2 regions of the Pseudoduganella sp. UC29_106 genome follow, and region 1 is predicted to be linked to the other one. Evidence: predicted binding sites of a transcription regulator. Region 1 holds the regulator's gene; the other holds the start of a gene.
What was found. The regulator FNR, encoded in region 1, switches genes on or off when oxygen is low (the NO sensors DNR and NnrR bind a similar motif). The targets are predictions, from matches to a motif close to TTGATNNNNATCAA.
Positions count from the first base shown of each region.

Region 2: the regulator FNR is predicted to act here: its motif matches at 1,838-1,851, upstream of ccoN (cytochrome-c oxidase, cbb3-type subunit I).

Region 1 covers NZ_CP171977.1:3,071,119-3,074,527, reverse strand. The annotation lists gene ACHMW6_RS15810 (LysR family transcriptional regulator) at 95-988, shown strand; gene ACHMW6_RS15805 (bacteriohemerythrin) at 1,039-1,401, shown strand; gene fnr (fumarate/nitrate reduction transcriptional regulator Fnr) at 1,398-2,132, opposite strand; gene ACHMW6_RS15795 (response regulator) at 2,232-2,867, opposite strand; gene ACHMW6_RS15790 (PAS domain S-box protein) at 2,860-3,409, opposite strand, start outside.
Region 2 covers NZ_CP171977.1:7,007,562-7,010,970, reverse strand. The annotation lists gene ACHMW6_RS34825 (heavy metal translocating P-type ATPase) at 1-1,694, shown strand, start outside; gene ccoS (cbb3-type cytochrome oxidase assembly protein CcoS) at 1,673-1,816, shown strand; gene ccoN (cytochrome-c oxidase, cbb3-type subunit I) at 1,919-3,334, shown strand; gene ccoO (cytochrome-c oxidase, cbb3-type subunit II) at 3,347-3,409, shown strand, end outside.

The DNA of each region.
Region 1 (3,409 bases):
TGGCCTCCGAAATAGAGATGTCAGCTTAATTATTGATCGAGATCGGGACAATCCGTACCACCTGCGATACACTCTCCCTTAAAATGGGAGAATCATGACCGACCTGGCCGACTACGCCACCTTCATCGCCATCCTGGACGCGGGCTCGCTGACCGAAGCCGCCCGCCGTACCGGCCGCTCGCTGCAGGCCGTCAGCCGCGCGCTGGCGGAACTGGAGGCGGAACTGGGCGCACAACTGATCCAGCGCACCACGCGCCGCCTGCAAGCCACGCCCGCCGGCGCGGCCTTCGCCGAGCGCATGCGCCGCGTGCTGGCCGATATCGAAGCCGCCCGCGAATCCGCCCGGCACGACGGCGAAGCGCCCAAAGGCAAGCTGCGCGTGGCCGCGCCGGCGCTGCTCGGCGCAACCTGGCTCACGCCCATGACAGCAGCGTTCATGCAGCGCTGGCCGCAGATCGAAGTCGAATTGGCGCTCAGCGAGCGCAAGGCCGACCTGGTCGCCGACCAGCTTGACCTCGCCGTGCGGCTTGGCGACCTGCCCGACTCCACCCTGCGCGCCCGCAAGCTGGCGGACATGCGCCGCGTCTTCTTCGCATCCCCCGCCTGGCTGCAGCAGCACGGCCGCCCCGAGCACCCGCAGTCGCTCGCAGCCCTGCCCTGCGTGCTGCGCACCACCGGCGCCGACCGCAAGCAATGGCCCGTCAACGTCGATGGCGAAGTCCGCCACATCAAGGTCCACGGCGCCTTCAGCGTCAACGATGCGTCAGCCGCCAACGAAGCCGTGGCGAATGGCCTCGGCGCCGGCATGGCCCCCTATTGGCAAATCAGGCGCATGCTCGACGAAGGCCGCGTCGAAACCATCCTGCGCGGCTTCGAACCGCCGCCCGTGCCTATCCACGCAGTCTGGCCCGGCGCTGGCGCCCTGCCCTCCCGCACGCGCCTTTTCATCGACCACTTGGCCATCCAGTTCGGCGCGGTGCATTGGTAACTTGATCTGGATCATGGCCGCGCAAGGCCCGCCGCGCGCACACTGGATCCATGAAAACGCCAAACGACACCACGCTCGGCATCCCGGAGATGGACGAAGCGCACAAGGAACTGTTCTACATGCTGGCGCAATTGCAGGACGCGTCCGATGAAGACTTCGCCTCCGGCACCCAGGAACTGATGCGCGCACTGGAAGAAGACTTGCGCGCCGAAGATGACTTGATGAAGGCAAGCGCATATGAACGCCGCGAAGAGCACACGGCCGAGCATATGCGGATCATGGCTTGCCTGCGCCACGCGATGCAAGCCGAAGACCACGCTTACGGGCGCAAAGCCATACGCCTGCTGGCCGTATGGCTGCAGGCGCACATGGATACGATGGATGCAGCGCTGGCAGTCGCGCTGAGGAATTAGGCCGCGCAGGCGGCTTCCGCAACAGGCATGCCGCTGGAGAGCGCCTCGAGGCGGGAACGGTCAAGGATACGCAGGTCGCGGTTATTCAGGGCGATCAGGCCGTCCGACTTCAGGCGGGCCAGCTGACGGCTTACGCTTTCCACGGTGAGGCCCAGGTAGCCGCCGATATCCTCGCGCGACATGCGCAGCTGGAAGCTGGTCGAGGAATAGCCACGCTGCGCATAGCGGCCGGAGAGATTGAGGAGGAACAGCGCCAGGCGCTGCTCGGCGCGCATATGGCTCAGGAACAGCATCACGGACTGCTCGCGCTGGATTTCACGGCTCATGGTGCGGTGGAAGTGCTGCAGCAGCACGGGCACCTGCATCACCAGCTCCTGCAGGCGGGCGAACGGAATCTCGCAGACTTCACTGTCTTCCAGCGCCACGGCGCTGACGGTGTGCTGGCCGGTGCCGATGGCTTCCATGCCCAGCAGGTCGCCGGCCATGTGGAAACCGCCGATCTGCTGCTCGCCGCGCTGGCTGACCTGCACGGTCTTGAAATGGCCGAAGCGGACGGCGAACAGGTGGTGGAACGGCTGGCCTTCCACATATAGCTGCTCGTCGCGCGGCACACGGCGGCGGCGCGCGATGATCTGATCCAGGCGCGCAATGTCGTCGTCGTTCAGGCCCTGCGGCAGACAAAGCTTGTTAAAACTGCACAGAGAACATTTGGTGGCCTGGGGGGTAGACATTTCGCTGCTCCTTCTTATAGACAGCAGCAGTATCGTCCGAATCCCCCTACAGCGCTATCGGGCTAGCCATGCAATTGGCGTAGGGGTTCCCCTACAATGTCAGATCAGGCCATGTTCCAGGGCGTAGCGCGTGATGTCCGCGTTGCTGGCCATGCCCATTTTTTCGAGAATCCGGCTGCGATAGGTGGTCACGGTGTTGGGGCTCAGGTGCAGCAGTTCGCCGATGCGCACCAGCGACTCGCCGGCTGCGATCAGCTTGAACACTTCCAGCTCACGGTTGGACAGGGCCTCGTGGTCGCCCGTCGATCCGCCGCCGACCAGGCTAGCCAGTTTCTCAAGCAGCGCCGGGCTCACATGCTTGCCACCGCAAGCCGCCTTGCGCACCGCCTCAATCAACGTGGCCGTCGGCGCATCCTTGGTCAGATAACCGGCCGCGCCCAGCTTCAGTGCGCGCACTGCGTAGATCTCTTCCGAATAGGTACTCAGCACCAAAACGGCCATGCGCGGATATTCGGCGCGCAGGGATTTCAGCAAGTCCAGCCCATTTTTGCCTGGCATCTTGATATCGACCAGGGCCACATCGTAGCTGCGTTCGGCCACGCGCTCCATCGCTTCCACCGCGTTGCTGGCCTCTCCCTCGACACTGATATCGGGCGCGGTGCCCAGCATCAGCCGAACGCCGTTGCGCGCGATGGCGTGATCGTCCACCAGCAGCACGCTGATCTGGTCACCCATGGCCGCCCTCCAGAGGCAGTCGAAGTCGCAGCACGGTGCCATTATCAGGAGTGCCGGTAATTGTCAGGACGCCGCCGAAGCCGCGCGTACGTTCATGCATACCCATGATGCCAAATGATTCCTTAGTCAAGAGATGGGCCTTGTCGATGCCCTTGCCGTTATCCGCGATCGTCAGCAGCACAGCGCCTTTGTCGCGCGTGGCGGAAAGGCGCACTTCGCTGGCATCGGCGTGGCGTACTACATTGGTCAGCGCCTCCTGCGCGACCCGGAACAGCATGGTGCTGCGTTCCGTATCCAGTTCCAGTTCAGCGACTGCAGGCGCGATCTCGCAGCTGCAATGCAGGCCAGTGCGCTGCTGTACCTGCTCCGCATACCATTCCAGCGCGGCCCACACGCCCAGCTGATCGAGCACACTGGGACGCAAGTCCGTGATCACGCGGCGCACGGTTTCGATGGCGTCCTGCGCCAGGCCCTGTACATCGAGCAACAGCGGGTCGGGCTGCTCGCCGGCGCGCTCGATCGCGACATTGATATACGCCTTG
Region 2 (3,409 bases), 3.4 Mb from region 1:
TCCTGGCCGCCTTCATCGGCAGCGCGGTGTCCACTTTCCGCGGCGCGGGCGAAGTCTATTACGACTCCGTCACGATGTTCATCTTCCTGCTGCTGTGCAGCCGCTACCTGGAATTGCTGGCGCGGCGCAAGGCCGCGAGCGCGCTGGAGCGCATGCAGCATGGCTTGCCGGAATCGGCATCGCGCCTGCGCGGCTGGCCGGAATCGCGCGATTGCGATGTCGTTCCCGCATCCACGCTGGAGGCTGGCGACATGGTGCTGGTCAAGGCCGGTGAAGCGATTCCCGCCGACTGCGTGATCGAAGAGGGCGCGACCTCGGTCGACCTGTCGCTGCTTACCGGCGAGAGCGCTCCGCAGCCGCGCCGCACGGGCAACGAAGTGCCGGGTGGCGCTGTCAATGCCGGCAACGCCGTCGTGCTGCGCGTTGCCAGGCCTGCGCGCGAAAGCACTTTGTCTGACCTGCTCAAACTGGTCGAACAGGCGGGCGGCGCCAAGCCGCAGATTGCGCAGTGGGCGGACCGCGCCGCTTCCTTGTTCGTGGCCGGCCTGCTGCTGTTTGCTGCAGCAAGCTTCGCCTTCTGGTGGTGGCATGACGCGGCGCGCGCCTGGCCGGTGGCGATTGCAGTGCTGGTCGTTTCCTGTCCCTGCGCGCTGTCGCTGGCTACGCCGTCCGCACTGGCTGCGGCCACGGACCGCCTGTTGGGCAAGGGCGTACTGATCGTGCGCCCGCACGTGCTGGAGACGCTGCATCGCGCCACGCATATCGTTTTTGACAAGACGGGCACGCTGACCGAGGGCCGCCCCGTCGTCCAGCGCATCGCGCCCCTCGGCGGTGCATCCGCCGCCGAATGCCTGCACATCTCAGCGGCGCTGGAGGCCTTCAGCGCGCATCCACTGGCACGCGCGATCAGCGCGGCCGCCAACGCGAACGGACACGCGCCTGCCGTCGCCAGCGAGCCGTTCGAGCTGCCGGGGCATGGCGTGGAAGCCTATATTGGCGGCCAGCGCTACCGGATCGGCACAGCGGTCTTCGTCGCAGGAGTGGCTGGCACGCCCGTGCCGACGGGGGCCGACGCAAGCGGCGCCGGCACGACTGTCTGGCTGGGCGCCGAAGGCCGCTGGCTGGCGCGCTTCACGATCGGCGATGCGCTGCGCCCCGAAGCGCGAGCTGTGGTGCAGGCGTTCCGCAAGCAAGGCAAGGAAGTCATCCTGCTCAGCGGCGACCAGCAGGAGATTGCGGACGCCGTCGCGCACGAGCTGGGCATGGAACGCGGCCATGGCGGCTGCCTGCCGGATCAAAAGCTCAACTTCGTGCAGGAACTGCAAGCCAAGGGCGCCGTGGTCGCCATGGTCGGCGACGGCATCAACGACGCGGCCGTGCTGAGCGCCGCTGATGTCTCTTTCGCAATGGGCAGCGGCGCCGCGCTGGCGCAGGCGCACGCCGATTGCGTGCTGCTGCACGCGCAACTGGGCCTGCTGGCGGAAGCCTCGCACACGGCTGCGTCCACGATGCGCGTGATCCGACAGAACCTGGCCTGGGCCACGCTGTACAACTTGACTGCCATCCCGGCGGCGGCAATCGGCCTGCTGAATCCCTGGCTGTCCGGCATCGGCATGGCCGCCAGTTCCGCCATCGTCATTCTCAACGCGCTCCGCTTGCGCAGGACCTCATCATGGAAGCCCTCTACGTTCTGATTCCCATCAGCGTGCTGCTCGTCTTCGGCGCCTTGTGGCTCTACTTCAAGGCCTCCGACAACGGCCAGTTCGACGACCTCACCGGCCCCGGCTTGCGTATCCTGCAAGACGACGACCGCTAACACCTGCTCGCAGGGGCAATTTTGATCCATATCAAGGAATTTTGACCCCTCGCTCGGTAACCTTTGACGTACCTCATCAAAGCGTCTCCGGGAGAACCAAAATTGGATCAATACAACTACAAGATCGTCAAGCAGTTCGCGATCGCTACTGTGGTGTGGGGCTTCGTGGGCATGCTGGTCGGCGTGATCATTGCCGCGCAGCTGGCCTGGCCCTCACTGAACCTGGACATACCGTGGCTGACTTACGGCCGCCTGCGTCCACTGCACACCAACGCCGTGATCTTCGCCTTCGGCATCTGCGGCCTGTTCGCCACTTCCTACTACGTGGTGCAGCGCACCTGCCAGGTGCGCCTGTTCTCGGACAAGCTGGCAGCCTTCACCTTCTGGGGTTGGCAGGCCGTCATCCTGAGCGCCGTGGTCACGCTGCCTATGGGCCTCACCCGGGGCAAGGAATACGCTGAACTGGAGTGGCCCATCTCGATCCTGATCGCCGTGGTGTGGATCGCCTACGCCACCGTTTTCTTCGGCACCATCATCAAGCGCAAGGTCAAGCACATCTACGTCGCCAACTGGTTCTTTGGCGGCTACATCCTGGCCGTGACCATCCTGCACGTGGTGAACGGCATGAGCATGCCGGCCTCGCTGACCAAGTCCTACTCGATGTACACCGGCGTGCAGGACGCGATGATCCAGTGGTGGTACGGCCATAACGCCGTGGGCTTCATCCTGACCGCGGGCTACCTGGGCATGGTCTACTACTTCATCCCGAAGCAGGCCGAACGCCCTGTGTACTCGTATCGCCTGTCGATCGTACACTTCTGGGCACTGATCTTCACCTATATGTGGGCCGGCCCGCACCACCTGCAATACACCGCGCTGCCCGACTGGACGCAATCGCTCGGCATGGTGTTTTCCCTGATCCTGCTGGCGCCAAGCTGGGGCGGCATGATCAACGGCATCATGACCCTGTCCGGCGCATGGCACAAGCTGCGCACCGACCCGATCCTGAAGTTCCTGATCGTTTCGCTGTCCTTCTACGGCATCGCCACTTTCGAAGGCCCGATGATGTCGATCAAGACCATCAACGCGCTGTCGCACTACACCGACTGGGGCATCGCCCACGTGCACGGCGGCGCCCTGGGCTGGGTTGGTTTCATCACCATGGGCTCGATCTACTACCTGCTGCCGCGCCTCGCCGGCCAGCAGAAGATGTACAGCACCAGGCTGATCGACCTGCACTTCTGGGTAGCCACCATCGGCATCGTGCTGTACATCGCCGCGATGTGGATCGCCGGCGTGATGCAGGGCCTGATGTGGCGCGCCGTGAACCCTGACGGCACCCTGACCTATACCTTCGTCGAAGGCGTGAAGGCCACCTATCCCTACTACGTGGTGCGCTTCCTGGGCGGCGTGCTGTACCTCTCCGGCATGGGCATCATGGCCTACAACACCTGGATGACGCTGCGCGGCCGTACCACCGCCACCGCACGTATTCCGGAAATGAGCATGGCGGCATAAAGGAGCAAGAGAATGAAGTTTTCGCATGAATGGATTGAAAAGAACCCCTGGCTGCTGATCGTACTGGTCACGCTG